DNA from 4 places in the Mesorhizobium sp. M0816 genome. Region 3 is predicted to be linked to each of the others. Evidence: predicted binding sites of a transcription regulator. Region 3 holds the regulator's gene; each other region holds the start of a gene.

Region 1 (4,048 bases), on a different contig from region 3:
CGAGGTGGAACTCCTTGCGGGCGATCGCCTGGCGCAATTCATGCTCCATCACGCGCTTGTCGCGGGCCGCGGTGCCCATGGCTATCTCGAAAAACCGATAAGTGTCCCTGCCTTCGGTTTTGGCGCGATGGAGTGCCGTGTCGGCATGGCTGATCAGGCCGGCCTGGTCTTCGGCATCCAGCGGAAAGAAGGCGATGCCGATGCTGGCCGAGACGAGGCCGGAGCCGACCGAAACCCTGTTTTCCTCCCGGATCGCCGCCAGCAAGTCCTCGGCTATCCGGCCTGCGGCCAGGGGGTCGGGGAGGTTCGGAGCTATGATGGCAAATTCATCGCCGCCGAGACGCGCGAGCATCTGTCCGTGGCGCGGGATGCCGGAAATGCAGTGCGCCAGCTTCTGCAGCATAGCATCGCCGGCCCCGTGGCCATAGAGGTCGTTGACTTGCTTGAACCGGTCAAGGTCAAGCAGCAGGAGCGCCAGATGTCCATCCTTGCCGCCACGATCCATCGAGGCGAATTCTGCTTCCAGCCGGGAAGAAAAGCTCCGCCGATTGGCAAGCCCGGTAAGCGGATCGAAATGCGCGAGGCGGAGGATCTCTTGTTCTGCCTTCTTGCGCTCACGGATGTCGCGAACGGCAAGCACCGTATGAGGCCTGCCGCAGTAGGTTATTTTCCTGGCGATCAGCTCGACAGGAATTCTCGCCCCGTCGCTGCCTCTTAACTTCGCTTCCTGCGCCTGTTCGCCGAAGCCGGACATATCGGCTGCGCTCTGTCCGTCGAAAAGCTCGCCGAATTGCATCGTGTTCAGGGTGGCTGTCGCTGTTCCGGTCAGCTTCGCCATACTGTCATTGGCGCTGACAATGCGGGTGCCATCGCAAACGATCAGACCTTCCACCGCCGCATTGGCGAGATCGTGCATGCGATCGGCCTCGAGCTTCTGGCGGCGAAAGCGCAGGTCGATCCATAGCGCGGCACCCGATAGCACAAGGATTATCAGGCTGGCGACCGCTGCGGCAAAGGCCTGGGAAATGGGCTCGATGGAATGTTCGGATATTTCAATCGAGGAGTCCGGAATGATCGACACCGCGGCCATCGCGATGAAATGCAAGCTGCAAATCGCCAGCGTCAAAAGCGCGGCGCCGCCGAAAGTCGCGAGCGCTGACGGACGGCGCAAGACGACAAGGAGCGCCAGTGCCGCGAGGGTCACGCCGGCCAGAAGCGATATCGCGACAAGGAGCAGGTTCCATACGACCCGGCCTTCGACCTCGAAAGCTGCCATGCCGATGTAGTGCATCGTCGCGATGGCGCCGCCCAGAATGGCGCCACCGACGAGGAAATGGTCGATGCCGCGGCGCAAGGTGGCGACCCACATCCCAAGCGCGGTCATGATAACGGCGGCGGCAAGCGAAAAGGCGGATAATCCCGGATTGTATGCGTTCGGGATTCCCGGCGTAAACGCGGTCATGGCGATGAAATGCGTCGCCCATATGCCGAACCCGGTCGAGGCCGCGGCGATCATCAGCCAGACAAGCCGGTTTCGCTCGGTCGATCGGCCGACATGCTTAAGGAGATTAACCGCTGAGAAGCAAGAAATTCCACAGACGAGTGCGGCAAGCGCAACCAGTCTCGGATCGTGCTGACTTACAATACAATTATAGACCGTCAGCATCCTGGTTCACTCGGTCTGCCAAAACTAACAGGGGAGGTGTGACTGATTAGCTCTTGGAGATTTTAACGAATGGTTAACCCGCGGGCCATGAGGCGGGTCTTTTCGGGGGAAAACCGACGCGCCGCTGCGCCGAAAAGACGGTGATGTGATTTCTGGCGCCCGGTTTCGGTAGCGAGTGCACTTTAGGAAGGAATGATGTTCATTGATCCGCAATAAAACCGTTGTCCGATTGTCATCAGCGCCACATATTGGCTTTGCGGAAGTGCCCCTTTCGCCAATGACAAACGGGAGATGAAACATGAAGTTCTTCGGCTTTGCGGCCGGTATCGCCGCGACCGTGACCCTGCTTTCCACCACCTCCGCCTTCGCCGTCACGCAGATCAGCTGGTGGCACGCCATGACCGGCGCCAACGCCGAGGTCGTCGCCAAGATCTCCAAGGATTTCAACGCCAGCCAGAGCGACTATGAGCTCGTTCCGGTGTTCAAGGGCACCTATCCGGAGACGCTGAATGCCGGCATCGCTGCCTTTCGTGCCGGGCAAGCGCCCGATATCCTCCAGGTGTTCGACGTCGGCACCGGCGTGATGATGGCGGCCGAGGGTGCGATAAAGCCGGTGGCCGATGTGATGACCGGCGCCGGGATGACTTTCGACAAGAGCCAGTATCTGCCCGGCATCGTCGGCTATTATTCGAAGCCGGACGGCACCATGCTATCGTTCCCCTACAACTCTTCCTCGCCGATCCTCTACTACAACAAGGACATCTTCCAGAAGGCAGGCCTCGACGTGAACAATCCGCCCAAGACGTGGAACGAGGTGTGGGAAGCTGCCAAGAAGATCAAGACGAGCGGCGCCTCCCCTTGCGGCTATACCTCGACCTGGCTGACCTGGATCCACCTGGAGAATTTCGCGGGGTGGAATGACGTGCCTTGGGCCACCCAGCAGAATGGCCTGGCCGGCGGTGATGTCGAACTCAAGATCAATGCGCCGATTTTCGTCAACCACTTCCAGGCGCTCGCTGACCTGGCCAAGGACGGCACATTCAAATATGGCGGACGCACCTCCGAAGCCAAGCAGATATTCCTCGCCGGCGAATGCGGCATCTTCACCGAATCGTCGGGCGGCCTCGGCGATATCGTCAAGTCCGGCATGAACTATGGCATCGGCCAGCTTCCTTACGACAGTGACGCCAAGGGTGCCCCGCAGAACACGACGCCGGGCGGTGCCAGCCTCTGGGTGTTCGGCAACAAGTCGGACGAGGAATACAAGGGTGTCGCCGCCTTCTTTGCCTATCTGTCCAAGACCGATGTGCAGGAATATCTGCACCAGAAGTCGGGATACCTGCCTGTGACGCTCGCCGCGTATGAGGCGACGAAGAAATCAGGCTTCTATGACAAGAACCCCGGCCGCGAGACACCCATCCTGCAGATGATCGGCAAGTCGCCGACCGACAATTCGAAGGGCGTGCGCCTGCCGAATCTGCCGCAGGTGCGCGATATCCAGAACGAGGAGCTGGAGAAGATGCTGGCCGGCCAGCAAACCGCCCAGCAGGCACTCGACAATGCGGTTGCGCGCGGCAACGCGGCGATCAAGGAAGCGCTGGAGAACTGACGGGATTATCTCGGTTAGTCGGTTGGAATATCGCCCACGCGAGCTCGCGTGGGCGATACCTGGATAGCGAGGGAAATCAGCCTGTCTCCACGCGTCGTCTTTCCCAACAAGATCCTGCCCTACCTGCTGGTGGCGCCACAACTCGCCATCACCCTGGTTTTCTTCTACTGGCCGGCCGGTCAGGCGCTTTACCAGTCGATGCTCAGGCAAGACCCGTTCGGGCTGAAGAGCAGGTTCGTCTGGTTTGCCAATTTCCGGAAGGTGCTGGCCGATCCGGCCTACCTCAACTCGATCAAGGTCACAGTAGTGTTCTCTCTTGCGACCGCGATCGTTGCCATGGTTGTGGCCCTGCTGCTCGCGGTCATGGCCGAGAAGGCCGTGCGCGGCAAAGGCCTCTACCGCACACTGCTGATATGGCCTTACGCCGTGGCGCCGGCGATTGCCGGCATGCTTTGGCTTTTCCTGTTCAATCCCTCGATCGGCTCGTTGGCCTATTTGCTGAGAAGCCTCGGCATCGTATGGGACCCGCTGCTCAACGGCACCCACGCCATGATCCTGCTGGTGTCGGCTGCTGCCTGGAAGCAGATCAGCTACAACTTCCTGTTCTTCGTCGCCGGCCTGCAGGCGGTGCCGAAAACGCTGATCGAAGCGGCGGCCATGGACGGCGCCGGCGAAACCAAGCGCTTCTGGACCATCGTCTTCCCGCTGCTTGCGCCGACAACCTTTTTCCTGCTGGTCGTCAACACCGTCTATGCCCTGTTCGACACGTTCGG
Region 2 (4,048 bases), 280 kb from region 3:
TTCACCGCCATGGTGCCGGCAACGCCCGAGGACAGCACATGGGTGGTTGAGACCGGCAGGCCGAGATAGTCGGCCGATGCGATCGTCGCCATCGCGACAAGCTCGGCGGACGCACCCTGACCGTAGGTCAAATGGCTTTTGCCGATCTTCTCGCCGACGGTGACGACGATGCGCTTCCAGCCGACCATGGTGCCGAGGCCGAGCGCCAGCGCGATGGCGACCTTGACCCAGAGCGGGATGAACTTCGTCGCGTTGTCGACCGCCTTATGGTAGGTCGTCACCGCCTTCAGGTCGTCTGCCTCCATCGGCAGCAGCTTCTTCTTGTCGATCAGCTTCAGCGCTTCACCGATAAGATAGATGTTGTTGCGGGCGTTGCTGACCAGCGTTGTCGGCAGCTTTTCCACGGACGGATAGGGCGACAACATGGCGCTGGTGTCGTGGATGAAGCTCTGCAGGGCAGGCGTGGTCTCGTCCTTCCAGGTCTTGGTGCGAACGGCGTCGCCGACCGCGGTCGCCGCGTCAGTCACGACGACGCCGGGCTTGACGTATTTGCCGAGTACCGTTTCGACTTGCGTCGCCGCCGATTTGTAAGCTTCGAGATAGTTCACGTCCGGTGTGCGGTTGAGCGCGAACGCGGTCGGCACGACGCCGATCAGGATGAGCATGATGAGGCCCATGCCCTTTTGCCCGTCATTGGAGCCGTGGGCAAAGCTGACGCCGGTGCAGGTGAAAATAAGCAGCGCCCGAATCCACAGCGGCGGCGGCGCGCTCGACTTGGGCGCCTCGTAGAGCTCGCGGTTCCTGACCAGCAGCTTCATCACCAGAAGCAGCAGTGCAGCCAGGCCAAAACCGACCAGCGGCGAGATCAGGAGCGACAGGCCGACATTGGACGCCTGCGACCAGTCGACGCCGCTGGTGACGGAGCCGGCCGGGGCCATGAACTGGTTGGCGAGACCGACGCCGATGATCGAACCGATCAGTGTGTGCGAGCTCGAGGCAGGCAGGCCGAGATACCAGGTTCCGAGATTCCACATGATCGCCGCGACCAGCAGCGCGAAGACCATGGCCAGCCCCGCGCTCGATCCGACCTGAAGGATCAACTCGACCGGCAACAGCGAAATGATGCCGAAGGCGACTGCTCCGCTGGCGGTGAGCACGCCGAGGAAATTGAAGAAGCCGGACCACATCACTGCAAGCTCGGCCGGCATGGAATGCGTGTAGATCACCGTTGCCACCGCATTGGCAGTGTCGTGAAAACCGTTGACGAATTCGAAGCCGAGCGCGATCAGCAGCGCCAGCCCAAGCAGGATCCACGGCACCGCGATGGTGCTGGTCAGGTCCTGGCTGAGCGCGTAGCCGACATAGGCAAGGCCGCCCAGAATGATGACGGCAAAGGCCGGCAGAAACCATTTACCGGTGTCGTTTGGCCGGTCAAGCGGATGCTCCGGCCTTGGAATTCCTGCCTCGCTTGAAACAATATCGACCACACCCCACTCCTCCTGCGTTGCAGCAAAGAATGGGAGGACGCTATGTCGGCACGATGAAGCCTGTGTGACGGCAGGCACTTTGGGTTGACGCAACGGGCGATCGACGCGACCGAGGCAGTTGAACCCGGCCAGCGCATTCCTAGACTATTCCGCGATCTCCAGCAGGGTCGATATCAGCAGCCGGCGCTCTTCGGCGGAGAGAATGTCCGAACCGAACAGGTTCATGCTGCGAAGCCCTTCGATGGCGAGATAGCAGACCAGCAGCGCCCTAAGGTTCGGCGTTTCCTGCTTCAGCCGCTCGAACAGCTGCCGCCTGAACGATTTTATCGGGGTCAGGAAATCGGGATCCTCGGCAATCGCCGAAAATATCCAGGATGCCGACGGTTTCGATTCCTCGGCATGCTCGGCCGACAGCTTGATATAAGTTGCAAGCGGGCTTTCGCCGTTGACGCCGGCCGTGCGGGCGGACTCCAGGGCCTGCTCGAAGGCGCGCAGGTAATCCTCTACCAGCGCCTGCATCAATTTCGCCTTGGTCGGGAAATTGTAGAGAAGACCACCCTTCGACACGCCGGCACGGCTGGCGACCGCATCCAGCGACAGGCTGCCAGGACCCGTCTCGCGCGCCACGGCGGCGGCGGCGGCGAGAATCTTCTCGCGCGAATTTGCTCTGCGGGCCTTCATCAAGCGTTCCCCATTCATTAGCTTAGGCGGAATTGACAAGACCGTCCAGACGGTACAGTAAGATCGCCGTCATTTGAAATTGGGACCAGTCACAGGTATGTGTTCCGGTCGTCCGACCGTTATGCTGGGCCGTGGCCGAGGGGACTGTTCGTGATCAAGCGCTTCATCATCGCCTTCATTCTGCTCGTGCTGGTGTGCGGCGGCATCGTCGGCTTCAACCTGTTTCACGACATGGCAACCAAACAGTTCTTCGCCAGCATGAAGCCGCCGGCCGCGACCGTGTCGACGGTCATCGTCAAACCGATGTCCTGGACGCCCGGCATCGAGGCGATCGGCACTGTCAGTGCCGTACGCGGCGTCGACCTCACCGTCGAAACCGCGGGCATCGTCAAGGACATCCTGTTCCATGCCAATCAGAAGGTCGCCGCCAACGCCGTGCTGCTTCAGCTCGACGATGAAGTCGAGCGAGCCGACCTCGTGGCATCGAAGGCGCAAGCCACATCCGACCAGACGACGCTGATGCGCGCTCTTGAGCTGCAGAAGCGCGGGGTCGGCACCGACGCTACGCTCGACACGGCGCAGGCAGCAGCATCGGTCTCCGCAGCGCAGGTAAACAAGCTGCAAGCGGTGCTCGACCAAAAGCAGTTGACGGCCCCTTTCAAGGGTACCGTCGGTATTCCGAAAATCGACCTTGGCCAGTATCTCACACCCGGCACCGCTGTGGTGACCTTGCAGGACATGGATACGATGCGTGTCGATTTCACCGTGCCGGAGCAGCAGCTTCCGCAGCTGAAGATCGGACAGACGGTGCGGTTGGGCGTCGGCGGCGGCGACATGCCGTTCACCGGCAGCATCCGCGGCATCGATCCGAAGATCGACCCGACCAGCCGGCTGGTGACCGTGAGGGCGGAGGTCGGCAATCCCGAAGGCAAGCTGACGCCCGGCCAGTTCGTCCAGGTGCGCGTCGAACTGCCCGAGGAGAACGACGTGCTGGCGCTGCCGCAGACGGCGCTGACTTCCAGCCTGTACGGCGACTTCGTCTTCGTGGTGCGCCCGGCCAAATCCGCCGAAGCCAACGGCGCGGCGCCCGAGGCAAAGCCGGAAGAAAAGCCGGCTGCAGATGCTGCCAAGCCCGCGGCCGAAGCACCCGCGGCAAAACCCGACGAAAAGCCGGCTGCTACCCCAGCCAAACCGGCAGAGGAGGCCAAGCCGGCAGCGGAAGAACAGAAGCCGCAGCTCGTGCTCGCCCAGGTGTTCGTCAAGCCAGGCCGCCGCAACGCCGGCCTGGTCGAGATCCTGGAGGGCATCGCGCCCGGCGACGAAGTCGTTACCGCCGGCCAGAACCGGCTCTCCAACGGCATGTCCGTTGCCGTCGACAACACGATCGATCCGAGCAAGCCGGGGAACCAGCAGGCAGCCCAGCAATGAGCTTTTCCGACCTCTTCATCCGCCGCCCGGTCCTTTCGACCGTGCTTGCCTGCATGATCCTGCTTCTGGGTTTCCAAGGCATCTTCAACCTTTCGATCCGGCAGTATCCAGAGGTTGAAGAAACGGCCATCACCATCACCACTGCCTATCCCGGCGCCAGCGCCGACCTGATCCAGGGGTTCATTTCCGCGCCGATCGCGCGTGCCGTCGCGTCGACCGAAAACATCGATTATGTCACGTCGGCGAGCCGGCCGTCATCCAGCACCGTGACAGTGCAGATGAAACTCGGCTCCGACCCTGACGTGGCGCTGAACGAAGTCTTGTCGAAGGTCCAGAGCGTGCGCGGCGATCTGCCGGACGAAACCAAAGACCCGGTGATCGTCAAGGGCACCGGCCAGCAGTTCGCGATGATGTACATCTCGATGCAGAACCCGAACATGACGCCGGAACAA
Region 3 (4,048 bases):
CCTTGTTGTCGAAGGTCAGATAGAACACGTCCTTGTTCTCGATCAGCCGGTCATAGCCGACGACCGGGATGCCTTCGTCCAGTGCCTTCTGCACGGCCGGCCCGATGGCCGAGGCGTCCTGCGCCAGGATGATCAGTGCGTTGGCGCCCTGCGAGATCAGGCTCTCGACGTCGGTGAGCTGCTTGCCGGGGTTGGACTGTGCGTCGGCGGAAATATACTTGTCGCCTGCGGCCTCGATGGCCGCCTTCATTGCGGCCTCGTCTGTCTTCCAGCGCTCTTCCTGGAAGTTCGACCAGGAAACGCCGATGACCTTGTCTTTAGCCTGCGCCACCGACGCCAGCGCCAGCGTCATGGCGACACCCGCCAGAATGGCGGTCGTGAATTTCTTCATCATATCCTCCCTGCGCCGCGTACGGCGTGACCAATTGGCTCAAAGACCAGCTTAGAAGCTCTAATTTTTTCGAGCCTCGAAAAAATACTGGCCCGATCTCCGGCTGCTGTCAACATCGATTCTGATGGATTTTGATGACTCTGCGAGTTTTTTCGAGCGTCGGAATAAACGATGACAGCGCCACCTGCATCTGACACTATTTGCCTGCATTCGACACTATTTGTCGGACATTACCGACGGCTTCCGGTTCATGAGCGGCCGCGGCAACCGGGAGGAAAGCAAAACAATGTCGGTCGGAATCCGCCATGACGATTTGCGCCGGCGCAACCGGGCGATGGTGATCTCGGCGGTGCGCCGGGCCGGCCAGCCATCGCGTACTGAGATCGCAGCTACCACCGGCCTCAGTCATTCGACCATATCGGCGATCTCTTCCGACCTGATACGGGAAGGCATCCTCGCCGAGAGCAAGGCAAGTGAGCCCGTTTCGTTGAAACGCGGTCGTCCGCAGGTCGGCCTCGCCCTCAACCCGGAAGCGGCGGCGGTGCTGACCGTGGTGTTGTCGCTGAATTTCCTGTCGGCCGCCATTATCGACTATACGGGACAGGTGGTCGCCGAGGAACAGCGCCGGCTGGACACGCTGACCATGCCGCGCGACGAGCTGATCCGTGAATGCATGGCCATCGTCCGGCGCCGGCTGCAGGATCCAGACCTTGACGTCCGCAGTGTCGCCCGCATCGCCCTGGCGATTCAGGGCATTACCGACTCCCCTGCACGCGCCATGCTGTGGTCGCCGATCACGCCGCAGACCGACATCGCCTTTGCCGACATGCTGGAGGACGAATTCGGCATCCCGGCAACGGTGGAGAACGACTGCAACATGATGGCGGTGGCTTTGCGCTGGCGCAATCCGGATCGCTATCGCGACGACTTCATCGCCATCCTGCTTTCGCATGGCATCGGCATGGGGCTGGTGCTGAAGGGCGAACTGTTCACCGGGACGCATTCCTCGGGCGGCGAATTTGGCCACATGATCCATCGTCCGGGCGGCGCGCTCTGCCGTTGCGGGCGGCGCGGCTGCATCGAGGCCTATGCCGGCAACTACGCCATCTGGCGCAACGCCAGGCAGATGAGCGAAGACAGCGAGCCGGTCGCCGACGTCAGCGACGCCGACATGCGAGCACTGGCGGCCCGGGCGCGCGAGAAAGATGGGCCGGAACGCGAGGCCTACCGCAAGGCCGGCGAAGCGCTGGGTTTCGGTCTCGGCTCGCTGTTCGCGCTGATCGATCCGGCACCGGTCGCGATGGTCGGCGCCAGTGCCGCCGCCTTCGATCTGATCGAGCCGGCCATGCGGAAGGCAATCGCCCAGACCGCCGGCGGCCAGCATTCAGGCTCGATCTCCTTCGATACAGAGCCGAACGAATTGCCACTGATCCGCGAAGGCTGCGCGATGCGGGCGTTAAGCTTCGTCGACCAGGAGATTTTCGCGCCGGGCGCGCAAATGAGGCCCAGCGTCAGAAAGAACGTAGCCTGACCAGGCGGGTCAATCTTCCCTGATCGCATAGCCGGCACCGCGGATGGTGCGGATGACATCCGGCATCCGGCCGTTGTTGACGGCTTTGCGCAGCCGCCCGACATGCACGTCGACGGTGCGTTCGTCGATGTAGATTGTCTCGCCCCAGACATTATCGAGTAACTGGCTGCGCGAGAAGACACGGCCCGGATGCCGCATCATGAACTCGAGCAGCCGGAATTCGGTCGGCCCGAGCCTGATTTCGCTCTTCTTGCGATAGACCCTGTGCGATTCGCGATCGAGCACGATGTCGCCTACCTTCAGCACGCTGGACAGCACTTCCGGCTTGGCGCGCCGCAGCAGCGCCTTGACCCTGGCCATGAATTCCGGTGTCGAAAACGGTTTGACCAGATAGTCGTCGGCGCCGGTCGAAAGACCGCGCACCCGGTCGCTCTCCTCGCCGCGCGCGGTCAGCATGATGATCGGCAGCCGCTCGGTTTCGGGGCGCACCCGCAACCGACGACAGAGCTCGATGCCGGAAACCGCTGGTATCATCCAGTCGAGCACCAAAAGGTCGGGCACATTCTCCTGCAAACGGATCTCGGCTTCGTCGCCGCGTGTCACCACCTCGACCTGGTAGCCTTCGGATTCGAGATTGTAGCGGAGCAGCACACCCAACGGCTCCTCGTCCTCCACCACCATTATGCGTGGTGCGATCATCGGCTGGGCACCCCCATCATGTCACCGGTGCGGACATTGTCGTTTCGTCCTGCTTCGGACGATTGACCGGCAATTGCTCGCCGGTCAGCACATAATACGCATTTTCGGCGATGTTGGTGACATGGTCGCCGATCCGCTCCAGATTCTTGGCGCAGAACAGCAGGTGCGTGCAAGCGGTGATGTTGCGCGGATCTTCCATCATGTAGGTCAAGAGCTCGCGGAACACGGACGTGTATTTGACGTCGATGCGCTCGTCGGCGGCACGCAGCTTGGCCAACGCGGCCGCATCGCCTGCAGCATATTCCTCGATGACACCCTGCACCTGGATGAGAACCAGCTGCGCCATCGCGTCGATGGAATGCGACAGGTCCCGCGGCGTGGCGCTGAGGCCGACCGCACTCACGCGCTTGGCGATATTCTTGGCAAGATCGCCGATGCGTTCGAGGTCGCCCGCCATGCGGATCGCTCCGACCACATGGCGAAGATCGTGGGCCATCGGCTGGCGTTTGGCGATCAGGGTTATGGCGCGGTCGTCCAGTTCGCGTTGACGCGCATCCATGATGGCGTCGTCGGAAACGACGCGTTGCGCCAGCACGTTGTCGGAATTCAACAGGGCCTTGGTCGCCCCGCCGACCATCGAACCGGCGAGGTCGGCCATGTCGCGGATCAGCTTGCTGATCTGCTCGAGATCCTCGTCGAAAGAAGCGACTGTGTGTTCGCCCATGGTCCTGTCCTCATATGCATGATCGGAACGGCTCAGCCGAAGCGGCCAGTGATGTAGTCCTGCGTGCGCTTCTCGCGGGGCGACGTGAAGATCTTCTCGGTCCGGTCGAACTCGACCAGTTCACCCAGATACATGAAGGCGGTCTGGCGCGACACGCGCGCCGCCTGCTGCATGTTGTGGGTGACGATGACGATCGTGTAGTCGGCTTGCAATTCGTCGATCAGTTCCTCGATCTTGGCAGTCGACAGCGGGTCGAGGGCCGAAGCCGGTTCGTCGAGCAGAATGACTTCCGGCTTCACGGCCACGGTGCGGGCGATACAGAGCCGCTGCTGCTGGCCGCCAGATAGGCTCAAGCCGCTGGCGTTGAGCTTGTCCTTGACCTCGCTCCACAGCGCGGCGCGCTTCAACGCCTGTTCGACGCGGCCGTCCATCTCGGACTTGCCGAGGTTCTCGTAGAGCCTGACGCCGAAGGCGATGTTCTCGTAGATCGACATCGGGAACGGCGTCGGCTTCTGGAACACCATGCCGATCTTGGTCCTGAGGAGGTTGAGATCCTGCGACCGGTCGAGAATGTTCTTGCCGTCGAGCAGCACCTGGCCCTCGGCCATCTGTTTTGGGTAGAGCTCATAGATGCGGTTGAACACACGCAGCAGCGTCGATTTCCCGCAGCCCGAAGGGCCGATGAAGGCCGTGACACTGCGCT
Region 4 (4,048 bases), on a different contig from region 3:
CAGCGGCGTCTGGTGGTGCAGCAGCATCTGGTCGGCCGCCTCCTTGCGCGGCGCAACATTGTCCTTCAGAAAGCCGGTCTCGACGTAGACCGGCCCAAGTGGCGGCAGATGGTCGCCGAAGAACGCGATGACGGTCGGCCGCTCGCGTTTCTTCGCCCATTCGATCAGCCGCTCGAGGCCGCGGTCCGCGTCGGAAGAGCCTTCGGCATAGCTCAACAGCGATTCACGCGCCCATTGGCTGATCGGCGCCTGCACCTTGTGGGTCGGATTGTTATAGCGATACGGCTCATACGGCCCGTGGTTCTGCAGGCTGACGGCGAAAAAGAAGACCGGCTCGGCGCTGGTATCGGCTTCGTGGATGATCTCGTCGGTCATCGCAGCGTCCGACGCGAGCGGTCCGCGCTTCTGCATGGGCGGCAACGTCTCCTCGGACTTGAAGTCGTTGAAGCCGAAATCGGCATAGACGGCCCCCCGGTTCCAGAACCAGTTAGTGCCGGGATGGATAGCGCGCGCCCGGTAGCCTTGACTTTTCAGGAATGTCGCCAGCGAGGGAGTCGGTGTCCGCACATATTGCTGGTAGGGAATGCTGCCCGCCGGTAGGAAGGCGTTGGAAAAGCCGGTCAGGGCCTCGAACTCGATGTTGGCCGTCATGCCGCCGAACTCGGGCGAGAACATGTAACCCGTGCGCAGTGCCCGCACATTGGGGATAGGGTCGGGCGTGATGGTGACGCCGGGTAGCTTGGTCGGATCCCAGAAGGATTCGCTCATGACGACGATGATGTCGGGCTTCTCGGCGGGTACCGAAGCCGTCACCTGCGGTTTGCCGATCGCTTCGATCGCCTTGCCGGAATAGCCGGGCGGCGCCGAGACATGCGCCATCGGGACGTTCAGCGCGAAGGCGAGCGCAAAACCGTTCGAGGCATAGTTTTCCTTCTGGTCCCACATGATCGGGATGATCTGCAGCCGGTCGCGTGTCCACGAGAAAGTGGCATAGTCCATGATGGAGACGAAGAAGGCGATCAGCGGCACCGTCAGCGTCAGCCGGGCAAGGCGGCCCTTGTGGCTGAGTGCCGGAACGCGGCGGCGCCATAGCCGCCAGCCATAGACGAGCAGCGACAGCCCGCCGACGATGCCGATCGCCAGGGCAATGGCGGTTCCCGGGCGATCGCGTACCAGAAGCGGCATCAGTGCCACAATCTGCCGGGAATAGAGGAAATCGGTCGGATAGAGCGGATCGCCGAGATACAGCGACTTCTGGTGGCCGACGAACGCCAGCGACAATGTCAGCGGCGCGACGATCATCAGGCTCTGATGACTGCGGCCGAGCACGGCGTCGAGGCCGATGAGGATCAGCGCAAAAATGATGATCGTGGTCCAGCCGGGTTTGAAAGGCTGCAGAAAGAAATCAATGGTGCCGGCAAAGTTGCCGCGCACGATCAGTTCGATGGCAAACACAAGGATGGCCGCAGCCAGCAAGCTGATAAGGCCATAGCGGATGACAGGCCATTTGCGCGCCGGCAGATAGCCGGTCGACGGATCGCCTTCAAGAAACTGGGGCGCCGCCTCGGCTGCGCTCTGCTTGGTCTTTGCCACTTCAATAGTTCCCCGGCCCGCAACAAAAGCGTCACTCGATTGTCATCGAACTGTCACGCAAAGCCTAGCGCCTGTGGCGGAAATAAGAAGAGCCAGCAAACAAATCGTGAGCGGTTTTCATCATGAGTGATCGCCAAAAAGCCTGCCGAAACAGGCACTCGGCCGATATTACGCGATCAAGGTTGGACTTGACTTGGCCGCACGCCTTGCGTCACAGGCAACGTGAACCAGCAGCTGGGAGCCGCCGATGGCTATCGCATTCACCTTTCCGGGGCAGGGCAGCCAGGCTGTCGGCATGGGCAAGGACCTCGCCGATACCTTTGTGGAATCGCGGCGGATCTTCGAGGAAGTCGACGACGCGCTCGGCGAAAACCTATCGAAGCTGATCTGGGAAGGCCCGGAAGAGACGCTGACGCTGACCGCCAACGCCCAGCCGGCGCTGATGGCGGTGTCGCTTGCCGCAATCCGGGCGCTGGAGGCGCGCGGCTTCTCCCTGAACGGCAAGGTCACCTATGTCGCCGGCCACTCGCTCGGCGAATATTCGGCACTTGCGGCCGCAGGTTTCGTTTCGGTCGCCGACGCCGCCCGGCTGTTGCGCATCCGCGGCAACGCCATGCAGGCGGCTGTGCCGGCCGGCGAGGGCGCCATGGCGGCGATCATCGGGCTGGAACAGGCCGACGTCGAAGCCGCTTGCGCAGAGGCCGCCCAGGGCGCCGCCAAAGATCCCGCACAAGCCTTGGTTTGCCAGATCGCCAATGACAATGGCGGCGGCCAGCTGGTGATCTCCGGCGCCAGGCCAGCGGTCGAACTGGCGGCGAGGCTATGCACGGAGAAGGGCGCCAAGCGGGCGCTGATGCTGCAGGTCTCAGCGCCCTTCCATTCGGCATTGATGAAGCCTGCGGCCGAGATCATGCGGGAGGCGCTGGCCGCCGTGACGAAGAGTGCGCCGGTCGTGCCGCTGGTCTCCAATGTTACGGTGACCCCGACGAGCGATCCCGACGAGATCGCCCGCCGACTCGTCGAACAGGTGATCGGGCGCGTGCGCTGGCGCGAAACGGTGGAGTGGTTCGGCAGCAACGGCGTTGCGACGCTTTACGAAGTGGGCGCCGGCAAGGTGCTGTCGGGGCTGGCCCGCCGCATCAACCGCGACATTGCCACCACTGCCATCGGATCCGCGGCGGATGTCGAGGCGGCGCTGGCGGCGCTTGCATAATCAACTGGCGATTTGACCCCGCTCCATGCGAAGGGTGTTCGCTCAGATCAGGAGGCAAGAATGTTCGAATTGACCGGCCGCAAGGCGCTCGTCACCGGCGCATCGGGAGGTATCGGCGAGGCGATCGCCCGCGTGCTGCACGGCCAGGGCGCTATCGTCGGCCTGCATGGCACACGTATCGAGAAACTGGAGGCGCTGGCCGCCGAACTGGGCGACCGGGTCAAGCTTTTCCCGGCCAATCTTTCCAACCGCGACGACGTCAAGGCGCTCGGCCAGAAGGCGGAGGCCGACCTCGAAGGCGTCGACATCCTCGTCAACAATGCCGGCATCACCAAGGACGGGTTGTTCGTACGCATGGCTGACGCCGACTGGGATAGCGTGCTCGAGGTCAACCTGACCGCCGTGTTCCGGCTGACCCGCGAGCTTACCCATCCGATGATGCGGCGCCGCCATGGCCGCATCATCAACATCACTTCAGTGGTTGGCGTCACCGGCAATCCCGGCCAGACCAACTACTGCGCCTCCAAAGCCGGTATGATCGGCTTTTCCAAATCGCTGGCGCAGGAGATCGCCACCCGCAATATCACCGTCAACTGCGTCGCCCCGGGCTTCATCGAATCGGCGATGACCGCCAAGCTCAACGACAAGCAGAAAGAGGCGATCATGGCGGCGATCCCGACCCGGCGCATGGGCACGGGCGCCGAAGTCGCCTCTGCCGTCGCCTACCTAGCTTCCAACGAGGCAGCCTACGTCACCGGCCAGACCATTCATGTGAATGGCGGCATGGCAATGATCTAACACTTGGGAAAACGCTTCATTCCGTCTTGGATGCACGGGATTTTTCGTGTAATGCCGCCCGCAACCCGGCGGTTCGGGCAAAAACCGGTCCTGTTCCGCTGCGTTTCCGGCAGGACCATCTTTCAGCTTGATTAGCGGCATTCTGCCCGCTAACGAAGACAGACAACCAAAAGACGAGGATGCCCAAATGAGTGACACCGCAGAGCGCGTCAAGAAGATCGTCATCGAGCACCTTGGCGTCGATGCCGAGAAGGTGACGGAGCAGGCGAGCTTCATCGATGATCTGGGCGCGGACAGCCTCGACACGGTCGAACTTGTCATGGCGTTCGAAGAAGAGTTCGGTGTCGAAATCCCGGACGACGCCGCCGAGACCATCCTGACTGTTGGCGATGCGGTGAAATACATCGACAAGGCCTCCGCCTGACGCTATTTGCAGTCATCACC

The links. Region 3 encodes PhoB, which activates phosphate uptake and scavenging genes when phosphate is short. Its sites were predicted from a motif close to TGTCATNNANCTGTCAT; they were not measured.
Region 1: a site for PhoB is predicted at 1,886-1,902, ahead of ugpB (sn-glycerol-3-phosphate ABC transporter substrate-binding protein UgpB). Genes of this name have one in related genera too.
Region 2: a site for PhoB is predicted at 1,541-1,557, ahead of NKI17_RS15555 (inorganic phosphate transporter). Genes of this name have one in related genera too.
Region 4: a site for PhoB is predicted at 1,634-1,650, ahead of NKI17_RS08850 (LTA synthase family protein). Genes of this name have one in related genera too.

What each region holds. Positions count from the first base shown of each region.
Region 1 is NZ_JAMYOT010000016.1:58,310-62,357, reverse strand. It holds gene NKI17_RS23425 (bifunctional diguanylate cyclase/phosphodiesterase) at 1-1,666, opposite strand, end outside; gene ugpB (sn-glycerol-3-phosphate ABC transporter substrate-binding protein UgpB) at 1,965-3,275, shown strand; gene ugpA (sn-glycerol-3-phosphate ABC transporter permease UgpA) at 3,357-4,048, shown strand, end outside.
Region 2 is NZ_JAMYOT010000008.1:319,729-323,776, reverse strand. It holds gene NKI17_RS15555 (inorganic phosphate transporter) at 1-1,487, opposite strand, end outside; gene NKI17_RS15550 (TetR/AcrR family transcriptional regulator) at 1,632-2,168, opposite strand; gene NKI17_RS15545 (efflux RND transporter periplasmic adaptor subunit) at 2,319-3,596, shown strand; gene NKI17_RS15540 (efflux RND transporter permease subunit) at 3,593-4,048, shown strand, end outside.
Region 3 is NZ_JAMYOT010000008.1:39,536-43,583, forward strand. It holds gene xylF (D-xylose ABC transporter substrate-binding protein) at 1-391, opposite strand, end outside; gene NKI17_RS14115 (ROK family protein) at 678-1,922, shown strand; gene phoB (phosphate regulon transcriptional regulator PhoB) at 1,932-2,621, opposite strand; gene phoU (phosphate signaling complex protein PhoU) at 2,638-3,345, opposite strand; gene pstB (phosphate ABC transporter ATP-binding protein PstB) at 3,378-4,048, opposite strand, start outside.
Region 4 is NZ_JAMYOT010000005.1:17,108-21,155, reverse strand. It holds gene NKI17_RS08850 (LTA synthase family protein) at 1-1,593, opposite strand, end outside; gene fabD (ACP S-malonyltransferase) at 1,841-2,806, shown strand; gene fabG (3-oxoacyl-[acyl-carrier-protein] reductase) at 2,867-3,604, shown strand; gene NKI17_RS08835 (acyl carrier protein) at 3,792-4,028, shown strand.